Regions from separate parts of the Proteiniborus ethanoligenes genome, predicted to be linked through region 1. Evidence: riboswitches for the same ligand, from Rfam matches in the RefSeq annotation. Region 1 holds a riboswitch; the other holds the start of a gene.

What was found. Region 1 has a riboswitch for cyclic di-GMP ahead of BLV37_RS03690 (transglutaminase-like domain-containing protein). Riboswitches for the same ligand answer to the same signal wherever they lie in the genome.
Region 2: linked by a shared signal. The riboswitch ahead of BLV37_RS00715 (type II secretion system protein) and the one ahead of BLV37_RS03690 (transglutaminase-like domain-containing protein) in region 1 are both predicted to bind cyclic di-GMP.

Annotation. Positions count from the first base shown of each region.
Region 1 is NZ_FNQE01000006.1:28,198-38,216, reverse strand. Features, by position in the region: gene BLV37_RS03700 (SpaA isopeptide-forming pilin-related protein) at 1-840, shown strand, start outside; gene BLV37_RS03695 (class D sortase) at 1,003-1,737, shown strand; cyclic di-GMP riboswitch class I at 1,847-1,931, shown strand; gene BLV37_RS03690 (transglutaminase-like domain-containing protein) at 1,945-2,739, shown strand; gene BLV37_RS03685 (YeeE/YedE family protein) at 2,954-4,261, shown strand; gene BLV37_RS03680 (FAD-dependent oxidoreductase) at 4,388-6,088, shown strand; gene BLV37_RS03675 (ABC transporter permease) at 6,228-7,013, shown strand; gene BLV37_RS03670 (taurine ABC transporter substrate-binding protein) at 7,041-8,105, shown strand; gene BLV37_RS03665 (ABC transporter ATP-binding protein) at 8,164-8,949, shown strand; gene BLV37_RS15410 (YeeE/YedE thiosulfate transporter family protein) at 9,067-9,600, opposite strand; gene BLV37_RS15405 (YeeE/YedE thiosulfate transporter family protein) at 9,623-10,019, opposite strand, start outside.
Region 2 is NZ_FNQE01000001.1:149,668-159,686, forward strand. Features, by position in the region: gene BLV37_RS00700 (GspE/PulE family protein) at 1-677, shown strand, start outside; gene BLV37_RS00705 (type IV pilus twitching motility protein PilT) at 691-1,743, shown strand; gene BLV37_RS00710 (type II secretion system F family protein) at 1,759-2,964, shown strand; cyclic di-GMP riboswitch class I at 3,043-3,136, shown strand; gene BLV37_RS00715 (type II secretion system protein) at 3,277-3,684, shown strand; gene BLV37_RS00720 (prepilin peptidase) at 3,835-4,596, shown strand; gene BLV37_RS00725 (hypothetical protein) at 4,639-5,094, shown strand; gene BLV37_RS00730 (vWA domain-containing protein) at 5,117-6,487, shown strand; gene BLV37_RS00735 (prepilin-type N-terminal cleavage/methylation domain-containing protein) at 6,508-7,917, shown strand; gene pilM (pilus assembly protein PilM) at 7,989-9,053, shown strand; gene BLV37_RS00745 (PilN domain-containing protein) at 9,058-9,618, shown strand; gene BLV37_RS00750 (LysM peptidoglycan-binding domain-containing protein) at 9,608-10,019, shown strand, end outside.

The DNA of each region.
Region 1 (10,019 bases):
CCTATAGAGAACATAAAGAAGGACTACTCTGTGAAGTTAACAAAATACAATTGGAACAAATCCGAGGTTCTCAAGGACGCAATCTTTGAACTAAGGAAAGAAGGACTAGATGGGGAATATGAAGTTGTTGAAGGGATTGATGTTGAAGATTTAACAACAGATGAAAATGGTGAAATTCATTTAGAAAACTTAGAAGCTGGTAGTTATCAATTAATTGAAACTAAAGCTCCTGCTGGATATAGATTAGATAAGACACCAGTAGAGTTTGAGATCAATGAGAATCAGATAGAGCCAACTAAAGTTGAGAAAATAAATTATAGGATTCCACCAGTAGACCCAGACCCAGGGCCAGGTCCAGGACCGAAGCCAGACCCAGAAAAACCAACAGAGCCACCAACAAGTCCAGAAGAGCCAACAGTTCCAACAGAACCAGAAGAGCCAACAGTTCCAACAGACCCAGAGGAACCAACAATTCCAGAGGAGCAACCTACAGTTAAGGAAGAAACTCCAAAGGAAACCCCAAAGGAAGGAGAAGTAGAAGTTCCAGAGGGAAGTGATCCAAAGGTTAAGAATCCGCCTGAAAACGGGACGGTAACCATCGATGAAGATGGAAGGTGGAAATATACTCCTAATCCAGGGTTTGTAGGAAAAGACAGATTTACTATAATAATTAAGCACCCAGACGGAACAGAAGAAGAAATATTTATAGAAATAGATGTAGAAGATGTACCATTAGGTACAGTATTACCTAAAACTGGAGAAGGCAGTAAATTAGGATATTATCTTACAGGATTATTACTAGTACTTCTAGGAGTATTCCTAAGAAGAAAAATAATATAGAAAAATAGTGCTGTAGTAAAGGGGCGCCGTAGGGCTATAGGGGAAACGGTATAAAAGGCAGAGATTACAAAGTCTCTGCCTTTTAAATACCGAACCCATTGAGTACATATGTTTATTTAACGGTTCAAACTCGACAAACAAGATTTAAAGGTAGGATATAAAATGAAGAGAAAAATACTATCGTGGATTATTATAATTATAGGCTTGTTACTAGCTGCATATCCCAAAGCATCAGAGCTATATGTAGATTATAAGCAGGCTAAACTCGTAGAACAATGGCAGCAGAGCTTGGCGGTCATAGATAGTGGAGATGATATAGAAATAGAAAATGATGAAATATATAATTTAGATGAAGATAGCAATCTACATATGGAAGCAAGTCCACAAGAACCAAGAGAAGAAGGAGAAACAAAAGAGGATCCTGAAGAAAAAAGAAAAGAAGAAGAAAAAGCTAGAGAAAGAGCAGCTAAAGCAGCAAAAGAAAAAGAAGAATATATAAATAAAAACATGGAAGGAATACTTAAAATAAATAAAATAAAGTTTAACCAGCCCATACTTAAGGGCGCTACAGAAAAAAATCTAAAAACATCTGTAGCTAGTGTAGAAAATACAGGGAAAGCAGGAGAAGTAGGCAACTATGCCATAGCAGGACATAGAACCCGCAGCTATGGGCGAAACTTCAATAGATTAGAAGAAGTAGAGCTGGGAGACATAGTGGAAGTAGATAGTGGAGATAATCAATATAAATATACAGTAACAGAAAAGCTATATGTTTATCCAGAAGATGTATGGGTATTAAATAATAACAAGGAGGATAAAGAAATAACCTTGATCACATGTCATCCTATGGTTAATCCGACCCATAGATTGATAATAAAAGGAAAGATTATTGACTAAACAATAGACAGAGTAGTCCTAGAAAAAATAGGACTTTTGGATTATTTTTTTAAAGGACAAGCTATGGTAAAATCAAGAAAATAAATGTAATTTTTTATCAGTGACTTTTCACCGATAAAGGCAAACCTAGCGAAAGCTAGGGGCGCAAAGCTAAAGGGCCTTCCTTAGAAATAAGATGGCAGCCAGTTACCGAAAGGAGAGTTTTTTATGTTAAAGCGTAATCTAGTAATCTTCTCACTAATTGCTACAATAATATTATCTTCCACAGTGGCTTTCGCTTCAACTTCAAATATAGACAAAAGCCAATTAGAGAGTGGGTTAATAAGCATAAATTATACACCAAAAAAAGATGTAGCAACAAAAGTAATGATCAGTAAAGGTGATGTAAAATATACTTACGATATAAAAGCATACAATAGTTTTCCACTACAGCTTGGGGATGGTAAATATACAGTTTCCATTTTAGAAAATGTAGATGGTAATAAATACAGACAAGTTGAAAAAGAAGAGATAAATTTAAAGCTATCAAATGCTAATACAGTATTCTTACAATCCAGCCAAATCGTAAACTGGAACGAAAACATGGACGCTATAAAAAAAGCTAATGAATTAACTAAGGGTGCAAAAAATGATAATGAAAAAGTAATAGCAATATATAATTACATTGTAAATAACATTAGCTATGATAATGAAAAAGCTGTAAGTGTACAAGCAGGATATATACCTTCCATAGATAGTACCTTAAACGAGCAAAAGGGAATATGTTATGATTATTCAGCACTATTTGCAGCAATGCTTAGAAGCGTAGATGTACCTACAAAACTAGTAATGGGAAGGAAAAATGATATAGAAGCATATCATGCTTGGAATCAAGTTTACTTAAAAGACACTAATGAGTGGATAATCATAGATACAACATATGACGCTAGTATGAAAAAGGGAAAATCAGCTACTTCAATGATAAAAAGCGAAAAAGAATATACTGTAGAAAAGCAATATTAAAATGAATATAAAAATCACCATATAAAGTGAATATAAAAAAACCACTGGTAAAATCCAGTGGTTTTTTTGGCTTTTGTACAGCCTTAAAAATATAATATTTTTATTCACCTTCAAAATCTTTAATACTGCATAAGAAAAGCTAATTATAGAAAGGGGATTGTTTGTTATATAATAAACACAAAGAAAATGTTAAAAAAAACACAATGAAAGGGGAATGAAAATGCAAACTACAGCCAAAATCAATAAAACTCAATTAATCATTGCACTATGTATCATTGCAATTACTTCAGCTTTTGGCAAGTTCTTAAGTCAAACTGATAACAAATTAACATTGTTTCTTATTACTGGTGTGGTTTTAGGATACATACTTTCTCGTTCAAGATATGGCTTTGCAGGCGGAATCAAAAGAATTTATGTTACAGGAGAAGGTAGCCTTACTAAAGTACTTTTAATAATGTTTGCTATCACTATGGTTGCATCAGCAGGTATACAATGGGCAGCTGTAGCAAAAGGAGCAGTACCACAATTTAGAGCCGCTTCTTCAGATTTGATTATCCCTGGAAGCCAATCTGTAAGCATGTTTAATATCTCTACTATTCTTGGAGGATTTCTTTTCGGAATCGGAATGATATTTGCTGGAGGTTGTGCATCAGGTACACTTAGTGATTTAGGGGAAGGAGAAATTCGTTCTGCCATAGCTCTACCATTTTTCGTTTTATTTACTATACCAGGTCACGCTTTAAGAGATTCAATTGCACAGTCATCCATAGGTAAAATAGGAGCACAAGTATATTTACCAGATGTATTTGGATTTATAGGGGCTATTATTATATCTTTTGCAATATTGTTAGTTTTATATGTAATAACTAGAAAATATGAAGATTTTAGAAAAAAAGAAGGTTTTTATGAAGAGACAGTTTTTGAACCAAATGAAATGCCACTACCAGAGGATGAAGACTTTAAATTCTTTAGTTACAAAACATATCATAAGTTTTTCATTGAAAGATGGAGTTTTCTTAAAGGTGGAATGTTATTATCAATTGGATTTATATTTGTATTAAATACAACAGGGAAAAACTGGGGAGTAACCTCTGCCTTTACAAAGCTAGGAGTTAAGATTGTGAATCTATTTGGCATAGAAATTACATCACCAGCCTTTGCAAGTATTGTTAAAGATGTTAATACTGGTTTAATATATGATGGTGGCACACTTAGAAACGTAGGAATTGTCATTGGAGCAGCTTTATGTATGCTTTTAGCAGGTAAGTTTAGTTTTAACCTTAACTTTAGATTTAAAGATGCTGTATACTATGCTGTTGGTGGAGCTCTTATGGGATTTGGATCAAGACTAGCAGGTGGATGTAATCTTGGTGCTCTATATTCTGCAATTAGCAGCTTTTCATTGTCTGGCTGGGGATTCATGGTTGCTCTTTGTTTAGGTGGAATAGTAGGACTTAAATTATTTGCAGGAAAAGTTAATATAATACCACCAAGTAGGTACAAAGGAAAAGCAAAAGCTTAATAGTTTTATGCAAACGTTTTATTATAAATTTAATACAGATAGACAACCTAATTTTTTATTAAATTCACATATTGGATTTCTATTTCTGTTATATAAGAAAACAAAACCATAAAGGAGGAAAAGATTATGAGTAAAAGAATTTTAATCGTTGGTGGAGTAGCAGGGGGAGCTTCTACTGCTGCTAGAGCAAGGAGAATTGATGAGTTTGCTGAAATAATCATGTTTGAAAGAGGACCTCATGTATCATTTTCAAACTGCTGTTTACCAAATCACTTAAGTGGCATGATAGAAAACAGTGATGATCTTGTACTTATGTCTCCAGAACAATTTAAAAATCAATACAATATTGAAGCAAGAGTAAATAGCGAAGTTATTAAGATTAACAGAGATAAAAAAACTATTACAGTTAAAGACTTACAATCAAATAAAGAGTACGAGGAAGCATATGATAAGTTAGTATTATCTCCTGGTGCTAATCCTATAGTCCCTAAAATTGATGGCTACAATAAATCACATGTATTTACAGTAAGAAATGTTATTGATATTGACAAATTAAACAGATATGTAAGAAGTGGCAAGGTAAAGGATATAGCAGTAATTGGCGGAGGATTTATTGGTGTAGAAGTAGCAGAAAACTTACAGTTATCAGATTTAGATATTAATGTAACCTTAGTAGAAGCAGCAGATCAAATAATGGCTCCATTTGATTATGATATGGTTCAATTACTTCATAAAGAAATGATGGAAAAGGGGGTTAATTTAATTGTAGGAGATGCAATAGCAAAGGTTGAAGATGAACATATAGAACTTGCTTCAGGTAAAACAGTACCGGCACAAGCAGTAGTTATGGCAATAGGAGTAAGACCAGAGACTACATTGGCAAAAGAAGCAGGACTTGAAATAGGAGAAACTGGTGGAATAAAAGTAGATCATAATTATTTGACAAATGACAAAGACATTTATGCAGTAGGAGATGCTATTGAAGTATATAATAAGCTAACTCACTCTAAAACAAGACTTGCACTTGCAGGACCAGCTCAAAGGCAAGCGAGAGCTGCTGCAGATCATATATATGGAATTCCACACAGAAATACTGGTGTTATTGGCTCTTCATGTGTGAAAATATTTGACATGAATGCAGCATCCACTGGATTAACAGAGAAAGCTGCACAAAAAGCTGGAATTCAATATGATTTTGTTTACATTATCCCAGGAGATATTGTAGGATTAATGCCTGAAAATAGTCAATTCCACTTTAAACTAATATATGAAGTTCCAACAGGCAAAATATTAGGAGCTCAAGCTATAGGAAAGGGTAATGCTTCTAAGAGAGTAGATGTTATTGCAGCTATGATTATGATGGGCGGAACATTAGAAGACTTAAAAGAACTAGAATTATGCTATGCCCCAGCATTTAGTACTGCAAAGGACCCAATAAACCATGCTTCTTTAGTAGCATTAAACATATTAAATGGAAGATTTAGACAAGTTCCAGTTACAAAGGTAAGAGAGTTAGTAGAGAGCAATGCTTATATTATAGACGTAAGAGAAGTAGATGAATATGAAGAAGGTCATTTAATTAATGCAATTAATATCCCATTAAGTGAGATTAGAAATAGAATTTCAGAAATACCAAAGGATGTACCAGTGTATCTACATTGTCGTTCAAGCCAAAGAAGTTATAATGCTATTATGGCATTACAGAATATGGGATATGACAATCTATATAATATTTCAGGATCTTTCCTAGGTATTTGCTGCTATGAGTATTTTAATGACCAAGTATCAGGAAGAGATAAAATAGTAACTGAATATAACTTTAATTAGATTATTTCTATATAAGGTAGATTAGTTTAACAGCTAATAAAAACCTTGTAGGCAAAAGACTTACAAGGTTTTTATTTACACACAAAGGAATATCTTTTTTTCATAATACAAAATGAGAAAAAGAGGAGGAGAAAAGGAAATGAAAGAAAAAAACAGGAAAGTGAAAAGCTCAAAAAAATTAACTATTGCAACTTGGATAGTAATATTAGGGATTTGGTATTTTGTAACTAAACTTAATATGGTACAGTCAGTATTAGTGCCATCACCATATGAGGTATGGAATAGTTTTTTGAATATACTAAAAGATGGCTATAATGGGACTTCTTTAATGATGCATTTAGGTATTAGTTTCAAAAGACTGTTCGTTGCTTCATTCTTTGCTGTATTAACTGCAATACCTCTTGGATTGTTAAGCGGGTATTTTGAAAAAATTAGGGCAGTTGTGGATTCAGTAATTCAGTTTTATCGTCCTCTTCCGCCACTTGCTTATTATACCTTGCTTATACTATGGTTTGGGATAGATGAAACATCTAAAGTTACGTTATTATATTTAGCTGCTTTTGCTCCCATATATATTGCATGTGTTTCAGCAGTTACTAAAATTAATCAAGACTATATACTAAGTGCCGAATCGCTAGGAGCAAGCCACCGAAATATTTTCTTTCATATAGTATTACCTGCTAGTATGCCTGAAATATTTACTGGGCTTAGAACCGCAGTAGGAGTAGCTTATACTACTCTAGTAGCTTCAGAAATGGTAGCAGCCACTTCTGGAATAGGCTGGATGGTTATTGATGCATCTAGGTATTTAAAAAGCAATGTAATGTTTGTAGGTATTATAATCATGGGTATTACAGGCATTTTAATAGATGCAGGCTTAAAATTTTTAGAAAAAAAGCTTGTGTATTGGAAAGGTTATGTTTAATTATTAAGAAAAGAGAGGTAGTGAAAAATGAGAAAATCCATGAAGGCTTTAGCTTTAATTATGTTGTCAGGTGTTTTAGTTCTTTCATTGATAGGCTGCGGCAACAATTTAAATGTTTCTGGTCAAGCAAAGGGGCCAAACACATCTTTACCAAAGCAAATAAACTTTGGAATTTTAAGAGTTCCAAATGATGAAACTATAGCGATTTCACAAAAGATATTTGATAAGTATTTTACGGAAAAAGGTATCAAGTGCAACTTCATTGTTTTTGATTCAGGAGTAGAAGCTAACAAGGCATTTGCATCAGGAAGCATTGATTTTGCTTCTATGGGACATACCAATGCAGTAGTAGCTTTAGCTACTGGTTTAGATGTAGAGTTAATATGGATTCATGAAGTTCTTGGAGAAATAGAAGCTTTAGCAGTAAAGAAAAGTTCCAACATTAATAGCATAGAGGATCTTGCAGGTAAGAAAATAGCTACTCCTTTTGCATCTACATCTCATTATAGTTTATTAAATGCACTTAAAAATGCAGGAATTGAAGATCAGGTAGAACTTTTAGATATGCAGACAGTAGATATTGTTGCAGCATGGGAAAGAGGAGATATTGAAGCAGCATATACTTGGCAGCCTTCACTAGGGAAAATATTGAAAGATGGCAAGGTAATCATAAATAGCGAAGAAATGGCAAACCAAGGTTATGTAACAGCAAACACAAAATTAGTTAGAAAAAAATTTGCTGAACAGTATCCTGATTTAGTTGCTTCTTTCATTGCTTGCTTAGCTGAAGGCTCAAAGATATACAGAGAAAATCCAAATGAAGGAGCTAGTTTTGTAGCAAAAGAGCTTCAAATTGAAACACAAGATGCCTTAGAACAGATGCAAGGTGCTATATGGCTATCACCTGAAGAGCTAATAAAAGAACAATATTTAGGCAATTCAAATTCCACTGGTAACTTTGCAATGATTATGAAAGATACAGCAGATTTTCTAGCACAACAAGGTTTTTTAAATAAAGTGCCAATACAAGAAGAGTTTAATAACTTTATTAATCCTAGCTATATAGAAGAGGCTATAAAGATATTAAAATAATTTAAATAGACGAATATTTTAAACAAACTATATCATATTTGCCATGGAGGTGATATAAATGGGGAAAGACGAAAAAAGAGAAGTAATTATTGACGTTCAAAATGTAAGCCTAACTTATGAAACTAATACAAAGCCAATAACGGCTCTAGAAGATATAAATTTACAGATAAAAAAGGGAGAATTTCTGTGTGTATTAGGTCCTTCTGGATGTGGTAAAAGTACATTGCTTAAAATTATTGCTGGATATATAATACCTACAACAGGTTCATGTCTCATGCAAGGAGAACCTATTAAAGGGCCTGATTGGCACAGAGGTGTGGTCTTTCAATCACCCACCTTATATCCATGGATGAGTGTGAGAAAAAATATTGAATATGGTCCTAGAGTGAGGAGCCTACCACAAGATGAAATTAAACGAATAGGACAACATTATTTAGAACAAGTAGGGTTAATAGAGTTTGGAGATAAGGCAACATTTGAGCTTTCTGGTGGTATGAAACAGAGAGTAGCCTTAGCTAGGGCGCTGGCAAATGAACCTGAAGTCATACTTATGGATGAACCCTTTGGAGCATTAGATGCACTTACAAGAGTTAACATGCAGACTTTAATTCGAAATATTTGGAAGGACACTAAAAGTACAATATTTATGATTACACACGATATAGATGAAGCATTATCTCTTGGAACAAAAGTAGTAGTTATGTCTAAAACTCCTGGCAAAATATTAAAGGAGTTTAGCCTTGATTTTACCTATACAGCTATGACTAATAAAAATGGTCGTGTAAAAGTTGGAGAGGAATATATAAAAATCAAAGAGGAAATAGTAGACATAATTAGCCAATGACAATAGATATAATTACTCTTAAGAAATATAGAAAAAGAATTCAAAATAAGTAATCATTTATTTTGGATTCTTTTTATCATATTTAAAATTATTTATTTATAATGACTAATTAAAATATCATAAAAAATATCTAATTATTAGTTTACTGCCTATAATAGCTCCTATAAAAATGAAAAGACCAAAAACCCATCCAGCTAAAGAAAGAGAAGCTATACCACTGTAGAGAGCACCTATATTGCATCCAGAAGCCAATCTAGAACCATATCCCATTAATAGCCCACCTATACAAGCACCAATTATTTGCTTTTTAGATTTAATTTTTCTAAACTTAAACTGAGACGCCATTAAGGCAGAAAGTAGTGCACCTACTATAATGCCTATATTCCTAATAGATTTAGGGTCTTTTAAAAACCCCTCTTGCAAAGTTAATAGAGAGCTTTCCGAGCTGAAATAAAACCAAGAAGATACATTTCCACCAAGGGCCTCATATATCCATGCTCCCCAGTTTGTTAATGTAGAAGAAATTCTCCATGCTTCTCCTGTTACAGCTAAAGTAACAATTTGAAACAAGGACAGAAGAATTGCACCAGTAACATAAGTCCAAGAATTTTTAAACCATTTAAGGTAAAATTTATTATCATTTAGATTCAATTTTATCCCCCCAAATCACACATTAATAGTCATGATTATTTTTAGATTCCCATTTATCAGCTAAAATATAGAGTAAAGCAATAAATAATAATTGTACTAATAAAGCACCGGACCAACCTAAAACATCTGGGAGAAATATTGCCTTAGCTTTCGAAATAAAGGCTTTATCCCACCAGCCATAATCATGTGCTCCCCATAAAGAGCCTATAATAAAGAAAATAAGTGTTAGTATCTGCATTTGAAAGCCTTCTCCAGCTCTCATAAGAACACCTGAAGCACAGCCGCCTGCTAAAACCATTCCTATGCCAAATAAAACACCACCAACTATGGTAGCAAAGCTTATTGGAGCAATAGAGCCTTGTCCAGGAATTGCGTGGTTATTAATATATGCTCCATACTTAATTGCAGTAAAGCCAATA
Region 2 (10,019 bases), on a different contig from region 1:
ATTTAAATAGAGAAGAGAAAAATATTATCACTGTTGAGGACCCTGTAGAGTACAAGCTAAATGGTATTAATCAAGTTCAAGTCAATAATAAAGCAGGATTAACCTTTGCAAATGGGCTTAGATCTATACTAAGACAAGATCCTGATATCATCATGGTTGGAGAAATAAGAGACTCAGAGACTGCTGAGATTGCCGTAAGAGCATCTATAACAGGACATTTAGTTTTATCTACTCTTCATACAAATGACACAGCTTCTACTGTAGTTAGACTTATTGATATGGGAATAGAGCCATATTTAGTTTCTACTTCAGTTATTGGTATAATCTCTCAAAGATTAGTTAAAAAATTATGTCCTGATTGCAAAATTCCTTACAAGCCTAATTCTAGAGAGAAATCTATTTTTGGATTAGACGAGGCCCAGGATTTTACTCTCTACAAGCCTTTAGGATGCAACAAATGCTTTAAAGGATATAGGGGGAGGATTCCAGTTCACGAGATAATGTACATAGACCAGGATATTAGAAAGCTTATAGATAGCAGAGGTACTACAGATGAAATCAAAGACATGGCTATTAAGAGCGGAATGACGACTTTAAATGAATCTGCATTAAACCTGGCAACTAAAGGTACTACTTCATTAGAGGAGGTCTTTAGAATAGGATATACCTTAGATTAGGAGGAAAAACAAAGTGGAATTTTTAGAGCTGATTAACGATGGCACAGAAAAAAAGGCTTCAGATATACATATTACAGTGGGCTTACCTATTATTTATAGAATCAACGGAAATCTAATAAAGGTAGGAGAAAGCATTTTAAAGCCACAGGAGACAGAAGAAATAGTAAGAAAATTATTAAATGAACGGCAAATAAATGAATTAATTGATAAAGGTGAGCTAGACACTTCATTCTCAAGTCCTGGCATTGGAAGATTTAGGATAAACATTTTCAAACAAAGAGGAAGCTATTGCTTAGCCATAAGAATCATACCTCTTGAAGTACCTACAATAGAGGAGCTAGGATTACCGGATGTAGTTAGAGATTTGTCTAGATTAAATAGAGGCCTTATACTAGTAACTGGACCAACAGGCAGTGGTAAATCAACTACATTGGCTTCAATGATAAATCTTATAAACAGTGAAAGAAACTGCCATATACTGACATTAGAAGATCCAATTGAATATTTGCATAAGCACAATAAAAGTGTAGTAAATCAAAGAGAAATAGGTACAGATTCCTTAAATTTTGGAAACGGGTTGAGAGCAGCTTTAAGGCAGGACCCAGATGTTATCCTTGTTGGAGAGATGAGAGATCTAGAAACCATTAGCATAGCCCTAACTGCTGCAGAAACAGGGCATCTAGTATTATCTACCTTACACACCATAGGTGCTGCTAAGACCATAGACAGAATAATAGACGTATTTCCACCTCATCAGCAGCAGCAAATAAGAGTGCAGTTTTCATCTGTAGTGCAAGGTATTATATCACAGCAGCTTTTACTTAAATCAGATGGTAAGGGCAGAGTAGGAGCCTTTGAAGTTATGATAGCTACACCTGCCATTAGAAATCTTATAAGGGAAGAAAAATCACATCAAATAGATACTGCTATTCAAACAGGGGCCAAGTTTGGAATGCAGACAATGGATAATTCATTGTTAGGTTTATACAAAAAAGGCTTGATTAGTGGAGAAACAGCTCTAAATCAATCCGTAAACCCTGAAATGATTAGTAGATATATATTATAATCAGGTGGTGAAAACATGCAATACAAATATAAAGCGGCTACAGAAAATGGACAAGTTGTAGAAGGCATACATGATGCAAATGGTGAGCATGAAGTTTTGGCTATGCTTAAAAGCAACGATTATATTCCTATATCTATAGAGTTAAATAAAGATAGCAGCTCCAGTCCTTCAGTACTTACACCAAGGGTTAAGAAAAAAGACATAGCAGTATTCTGTAGACAATTTTACACTATGCTTAATGCTGGGGTTAGCATAGTTAAAAGCTTAGATATATTAGAAAAACAGACTGAAAATAAGCTTCTAAAAAAGGTATCAGGAATAGTGTATGGGGATGTACAAAAGGGCTTAACCTTATCAGAAGCTATGAAAAAGCACCCTAATGTGTTTCCGAGCCTATTGATTAACATGGTAGAAGCTGGAGAAGTTAGTGGTAACTTAGACACCATAATGGAAAGAATGTCTAACCATTATGAAAAGGAAAATAAAATTGAAAATAAAATAAAAGTAGCCATGGTTTATCCCATAGCTTTAGGTATAGCATCTATAGCAGTAGTAATATTTTTGCTTGTGGCAGTTATGCCTACCTTTGTAGGTATGTTTGAAAGCAGCGGGGTAGAGCTACCAGGTCCAACAAAGCTACTCTTAAATGTAAGTGACTCTCTTCAAAACCATTGGTACATACATCTTATAGTAGTATTAGCTATGGTTTTTGGCTTAAACTATTTTAGAAAAATGGATTCTGGAAGACTGTTCTTAGATGGTTTAAAGCTACGCATACCCATCATTAAAAGAGCAAATACAATGATAATAACATCAAGATTTACTAGAACACTATCTACCTTATTATCTAGCGGTATTCCTTTACTCCAAGCCATGGAGGTAGTGGCAAAAATAGTAGACAATAAGCTAGTAGGCAATAGACTTGAATATTCTAAAGAGGAAGTTAGAAAAGGAATTCCATTATCAAGAGCCATAAAGGATATTAATATATTTCCACCAATGGTAGATTCAATGATAAAAATAGGCGAAGAATCAGGTTCATTAGATGATATATTAAACAAGAGTGCAGATTTTTATGATGAAGAGGTAGAGACATCACTTCAGAAGATGGCAGCAATGATGGAGCCATTGCTCATAGTTTTCATGGCTGTAGTAGTAGGGTTTATAGTTATTGCCATGGCGTTGCCTATGTTTGATATGGTCAACACAGTACAGATCTAATGACAATAAAAGCCTAAGATAAAAGCAAATTTTGCATTGACAAGCCTTAGGAACTTAAATATTATTATGTAGGTATTATTTAAATAAGGGCAAAACTACTGAAAAGTAGCGACGCAAAGCTAGAGTCTAAAGCTACACCCTGTGGGGTAGCCATGATCGTTCAGCTGCATAAATAATTAAATATTATTTGTGCAGCTTTTTTTATCTAATAAAGAAATATTAATAAAATATTTTGAAAGGTGGTGGTTTAGGAAAGTAGAAATTAGTGTATTTATATAAATATTTAAAAATATTAAACAAGGGGGAACAAAAATGTTCGAATTTATTTTAAAACAATTAAAGAGTAAAAAAGGCTTCACATTAGTTGAGTTAGTAGTGGTAATTGCTATATTAGGTATTTTGGCGGCTATTGCGGTGCCTAGGTTAGGTGGGTTTAGCGATGGTGCTAAAAAAGCAAAGGTTGAAGCAGAACATAGACAATTAATAAGTGCTATACAAATGTGGCAAGCAAATTCTAGTGATGTGGATAGTTTTCCAAGTAATTTAGATGCTCTAAAAGATTATTTTGATGATATTGAAAAAGTTAAAGAGACAAAACAAAAAGATGGATCAACGCTTGCTCATGCAATTGACTCAGATAAAAAGACATTAACTTCAACATGGGATCCAGACACTAATAATAAAATTGAATGGGTTTATCCGACTCCTGCTGGAGATTAAATAGAGACTAAGAGAATGCGGGGGACTAGGACAAGGTGACAGAAACCACGTCCCAAAACATAGTTTTAAATATCACAATATAGGAATGACTCACTTTTCCTCATCCTAAACTGATACTCAGAACAACAGTATAATCATAAGGAGGCTACCATGTACATACTAATATTCATATTTGGAGCTATAATAGGCTCATTTCTAAACGTATGCATATATAGAATACCTAGAGAAGAGTCTATAGCCTACCCACCATCTCATTGTCCTAAGTGTAGCACTTCATTAAAATGGGTAGATCTTATACCCATACTTAGTTTTTTAATACAAAAAGGCAAATGCAGATATTGTGGGGAGAAAATCTCCCCTCAATATCCAGCTATAGAGCTGTTAAATGCAATTATTTATTTAATTATTTATATTAAGTTTGGATTTACATTAGAGTTTTTCTTTTATTCAATATTTTTTTCTATACTCATTATAATAGCTAATATAGATTTACAGCATATGATTATTCCTGATATTCTAATTGCTTTAATACTAGGAACTGCAGCCATATATAAGCTTATATCCTATTTTAAATACGGAGAATCATTAGATTTATTAAATAGCATTGGGGGACTATTATTAAGCTCCCTATTATTTATCGTAATTATAATAATTTCTAAAGGCGGAATGGGAGGAGGAGATGTGAAATTAATAGGCTCTCTAGGGTTTATTATAGGTATCAAGAACATCTTTCTTACTATATTCCTATCCTTTATACTAGGCGCAATTATATCAATAGTATTATTAATTTTGAAAATAAAAGGGAAAAAGGACCCGATACCCTTTGGACCCTTCATTATATTGAGTTTTTTTACTATAGTTTTTCTTGGTGAACAGTTGATTAGCTGGTATATAGAAGTATTTTTAATTTGATGATGCAGAAACAAAAATTTATTGTATTGGATGTATGATAATATGAAAAATTTAAACAAGTTAATAAAATCTAATGATGGAGCAGCATTAATAGTAGTAATTGTAGCTTTTTTAGTTATTATAATATTATCAGCTTCAATATTATTTTTGATGAATACTAACTTAAGACAGGCTAGACATCAAGAGCACATGATAGAAGCATATTATTTAGCATATTCAGGTATTGAGATGGGATATGCTGCATTAATAGCTAATGGCGATGAGCTTTTAAATGATTTTATAGATGAATATAATAATAATTCTAGCTATATAAAAGAAGAGAACAGTATTATCTTTGGAGAAGGGAAAATAAATATCCTCATTAGTGGCTATGAAGAAAAGGATAATTTATGGATAAGTATTAAATCTACAGGGATATTAAATCAATCAGGGATTAGTACATCAATGTCAATGTCATTTCTAGCTGACAACAAATCAATTAGAAAATGGGAAAAATAAATTTATGAGAAGGCTGATTGGAATGAAAAGAAGCAAAGGGTTTACATTAATAGAATTAACAATAGTTTTAGGCTTAATCGGGATAATCATTGGAATTGGATTTACCTTATTTAATTTTGGTAACAAAGCTCATAAAATGAGTGCAGAAGAATACCAAATCCAGTCAGAAATGAGGATAGCTTCTGCAAAGATAAATAACTATCTAAGATATTCTACAGCTGTATTTACATTACCTGAACTAAATGAGGACAAGCTTACGGAAGGATGGAATTATCTGGCTTTAAGTGAAGACAATAAAGAGATTGTTGAATATATATATGATCCAAATACTAAAAGTCATAAAACAAATGTAATAGTTTCAGCCCAAGAGAAACTATCCTATAATTTAAATTTTAAAAAAGAAAATCCTTATTATATTGACAAACTATTAAAATTTACTCTTGAAGGATTTATTGAGGGAGATAATAAGAAAATAACTATTGATTCTGAGGTAGAAGCATTAAACGCATTACAGGTAATAGATAGGGGAACTAAAACTAGTTTATCTACCGTATTAGCTTTTAGGGATGATGATAGACCACTAGCAGCAGAGGCTGCTATAGCAATGGTATTAGATAAATCAGGCAGTATGGATAAGGATTTAAAAGGAAACACAACGTATAATGCTGATAATAAAAGAACTACATTATTAAGAAAAGAAGCAAATAGATTAATAGAAAACTTTAGTGAAATGCAAAATATTTACTTAAGCTTAATACCTTTTTCTACAAGTGCTAACTTCCCAGTTCCATATGATAATTCAAGAGACTTTTTTAATGTCTATGAAAAAAAGTCTGAGCTTCAAAGTAAGGTAACAGGAGAGAATAAAACTACAGATTTTTTATATCCCAATGGCGGAACAAATACTGGGGACGGAATGAGAAGGGCATATTATAAAATTAATGAATTCAATAATGATCCTCATAAGAAAGATATAGATAAATTAAACTATATGGTTATTTTAGTTGATGGTGTTACTACTTTTGCCAGTGTTATTAGCAATACCAATAGAAGTTATTTAACAACAGATGGCAATATTAAAGAAGGATACCTTGACAGAACTGATCCTAGAGATTTAAATGGACAAGTAGTAGGCAATGGAAGCACCCTTGATACTAAAGGAACTGAATATGTTAAAAAGATTGGCAAGATGATTAAGGATGATAATATAAAGGTATATGTAGTTGGATTTTCATCAATAAGCTCTGAATTAGATAGTGTAAATGATATAGCAGCAGCATGTGGTGCAGTAAAGGCATACAAGGCTGGAGACGAAGAAGAGCTGGCTAATATATTTGAAGAAATAAGACAGGACATTTTAAGGGATTTGTGGCATATATCAGGACCTCAGTAAAGCTTGAAAGGAGGGGTTATATGAATAATAAAGGAATGACATTAATTGAAGTTATTTTAGCTATTATGATAATAGGGGTTATAGTCATAGCTTTCTTACCTTCCATAAGCTCAGGATACAATATGTTAACAGGTACAAAGAAATTTACAATTGACTCCTTTGAAGCTCAGAAAGAGATTGAATTATTAATGGAGAAGGCAAGGAAAAAAGAAGATATTAATGCATATCCCCAAATAGAAGAAAACAGCATAAAGGTTTTTGGAAAAGATGTAAAAGGCTACAAGGTATCAATGGATATAAGTAATCATGGTAAAATAAATGCTTTTGTTGGGGACATAAGACCACCTGAGCCTAAAGTTCCAGTGGCAGATAAGGTAAACTTAAAGGGAATGAAAAACAATAAAGAAATAAAATACATTTATGGTGCCGATAAGGATATTTATTTAGAAGGAAGCTATGAAATTACAGGAGATACAAGACAGTATCTATTAAATGTTATACAAAAATGGTATGTTTCAGAAGAAGGATTTTATCCAATAATACCAGAAGCCTATCCAGAAATTGATGCAGGCAATAAATATCCTGTATTTCCAAATAATTATGAATTAATAAACGGAGAAAGCACTAAGAAACTAACTAATTTAGAAAAATATCTTGGTAGACATATAATATATACAGTAACCCCCATATCTAAAATAGGGAAATATGGAGTAGAAGTAAATAGTAACCCTCTATATGTTATAGGACTTCCATTCATAGATGGACTTTCATTACATCTTGATTCATCTTATATAGATTCAAATAATGGAGATTTTCAAAGCTGGACAGATTTATCAGGTACACATGATTTAGCAAAACCAGATAAACCAAATAAAACACCAAATATTATTGATGGTGTTTTATACATGAATGGTTCAGCATTAAAAATACAAGAAAATAATTCCTTGGATTCAGAGAATTTGACCATATTTACAGTAGTTAAGAATACAGAGAGTGGAATAAATAGAATCCAAAACATTATTTCTAAGTATAATAATTCAAACGAACAAGGGTGGCAGCTAAGATTAAATTCAGAAAATGTGGAGTTTGAGTATATGGGTTTAGAGCAATATTGGGATTGGGGTTGGCGTTATAGAAAAAAATCTAATACGCTAGTAAGCGAAAATTATGGTGAAGATAAACATATAATAATGGCATCTTTTTCTCCTAATAACACCCTATTAGGCATAGATGGAAGTGATTTTCTAATTCAAAATAAAAATTACACTAATAGTATAAATAATGAGCCTATAATCATAGGTGGAGACTCATCATATGTTCAAATTTCAGAAATATTAATTTTTAAAAACGCCCTAAGCGAAGAAGAAAGAAAACAAGTTGAGACATATTTAAGCATTAAGCATAATTTAGGGTTGAATAACAATAATTGATGGGAGGAGGTTTATAGCTATTAGCTATATTGACTAACCTATAAACAAACTAATAAAAGGGAGTGAAGATTTTGAAGCTACCATTTTTAAGTAAAAGCATAGTCTCCATAGATATAGGCTCCTATGAAACAAAGGTAATAGAAGCAAAGAAAAACAATAATAATATACAAGTAATTAAAACTTTTTCTATTCTTACTCCTGAAGGCTCTTATAACAATGGCTATATTAAAAATGAAAGTCTTTTAATAGAAAAAATAAAGCAAGGTCTAAAGGACAATAATATATCATCAAAGGAAGCATATTTGACAATAAAAAGTACTGCTATTATTACGAGAGAAATACTTTTTCCAGTTTTAAGTTCAAAAGAGATAGAAGGCATGTTAAAGTATCAGCTAGAAGAGTATTTACCAATGGATATTAGCAGATATACTGTACAGCATAGGATAATAGGAAAAACTTTTGATGCAGGTACAGAAAAAGTTATAGTTCTTGTTGTGGCTATACCAAAGGATATAGTAGAAAAGCATTATTTTTTATTGAATAACCTTAACCTAAAGCCTTTAGTTATGGATTATCAATCAAATTCTATTAGTAAAATCTTAAAGTATTCTAGTATAGTTAATGATTCTGACCCTATTCCTAATAAAACAATTGCTGCAATAGACTTAGGACATAGCGGAACCAATGTTTCAATAATAGAAGAAGGTGTACTTCAAACTAGTAGGGTAATTGAAATTGGTGGAGAAGATTTAGACAATAATATCTTAAACCTATTCCAATTTAGAAAAGAAGAACTATTAGAAAAAAAAGAGGAAATAATGGATATCAGCGTATTAGATGGTAGCTATTCAGACTATAACCGACTAGTAAATGTAACCAAGACTACTATAGAGAGTATTATAGATAAAATAGAGAAGGTTATTAAATTTTATACTTCTAAGGAATTAGGCAATGAAGTGAATATAATTATATTATATGGTGGACTATCAAACATGAAGGGTATAGACAAGCTGTTTTCAAACTACTTTCGTATAAATACTATAGTTCTAGAAAGTATTGATAAAGTTAATATTCAAACTAATCTCAATAAATACATAAATTCTATAAGTTCAATCTTAAGAGATGAAGAGGTGTAAACCTATGAATGATTTAAATTTTTTTCAATCCTATAATTTAAAAAGAGAAAGAAAGTTTAATAAAGACTATTTATTCTATGGAATAATGGGTTTAGTTATTATTGGGATTATGTTTTATGGCCTTTTTAACATGATGAAAATTAAAAAAATATCTAAAGAGGTTGCTATTTTAAAACAGCAATTAGAAATAAGCAAATCAAATCCTAAAATAATTGAGATATTAGAAAAGGAAGCTAAGATTGAAGAATTAACAGAGAAATTTAAGCATTTAAAGTCTATGGATGATTATATAAATTCTAATGATTTAATTAATGAATACTTACTAGACTCAATAACTGAAAGAGTACCTGAGACTATTTTTTTAAACTCAATAGATTTAAATACTAATACGATAACAATTGATGGGATATCAAAAAACAAAAAATCTATATCCGATTTTGAACATGAATTAGGAGAAATAGAAAGCTTTGAAGAAGTATTTATTCCTTCTATTTTTCAGCAGGATAATTATTTTCAGTTCACATTAAATGTAAAGCTTAGGGAGGGAGAGGTCTATGGCAACTAAAATGACAACTAAAAGCTTTACTAAAAACAGTATAAATTTAAGTAGAAAAGAAAAATTTCTAATTATTTTATTAATAGTAGTAGTATTTTTCTGGCTGTTTAATAAATTTGTTTTAACTGCTCAAAGCGCTAAATTAGATGAGCTGAAGCAAGAGAGGGTTAGCCACGAAGAGGATATAATGAAAGTCAACTCAATCCTTGGAAAAGAAAAGCATATTAATGAACAGTGGTCTAAACTAAATCACGATGTTAATCATATTACAAATAAGTATTTTTCTGATATAGAGCAACCCAAAATACTAGAATTATTAAATGGGATAATTGATGATGGAGCTTTAGATATAAAAAGCATGCAATTTTTTGGTCCAGATTATACATCATTAGGAGAAGTAAATACTAAAT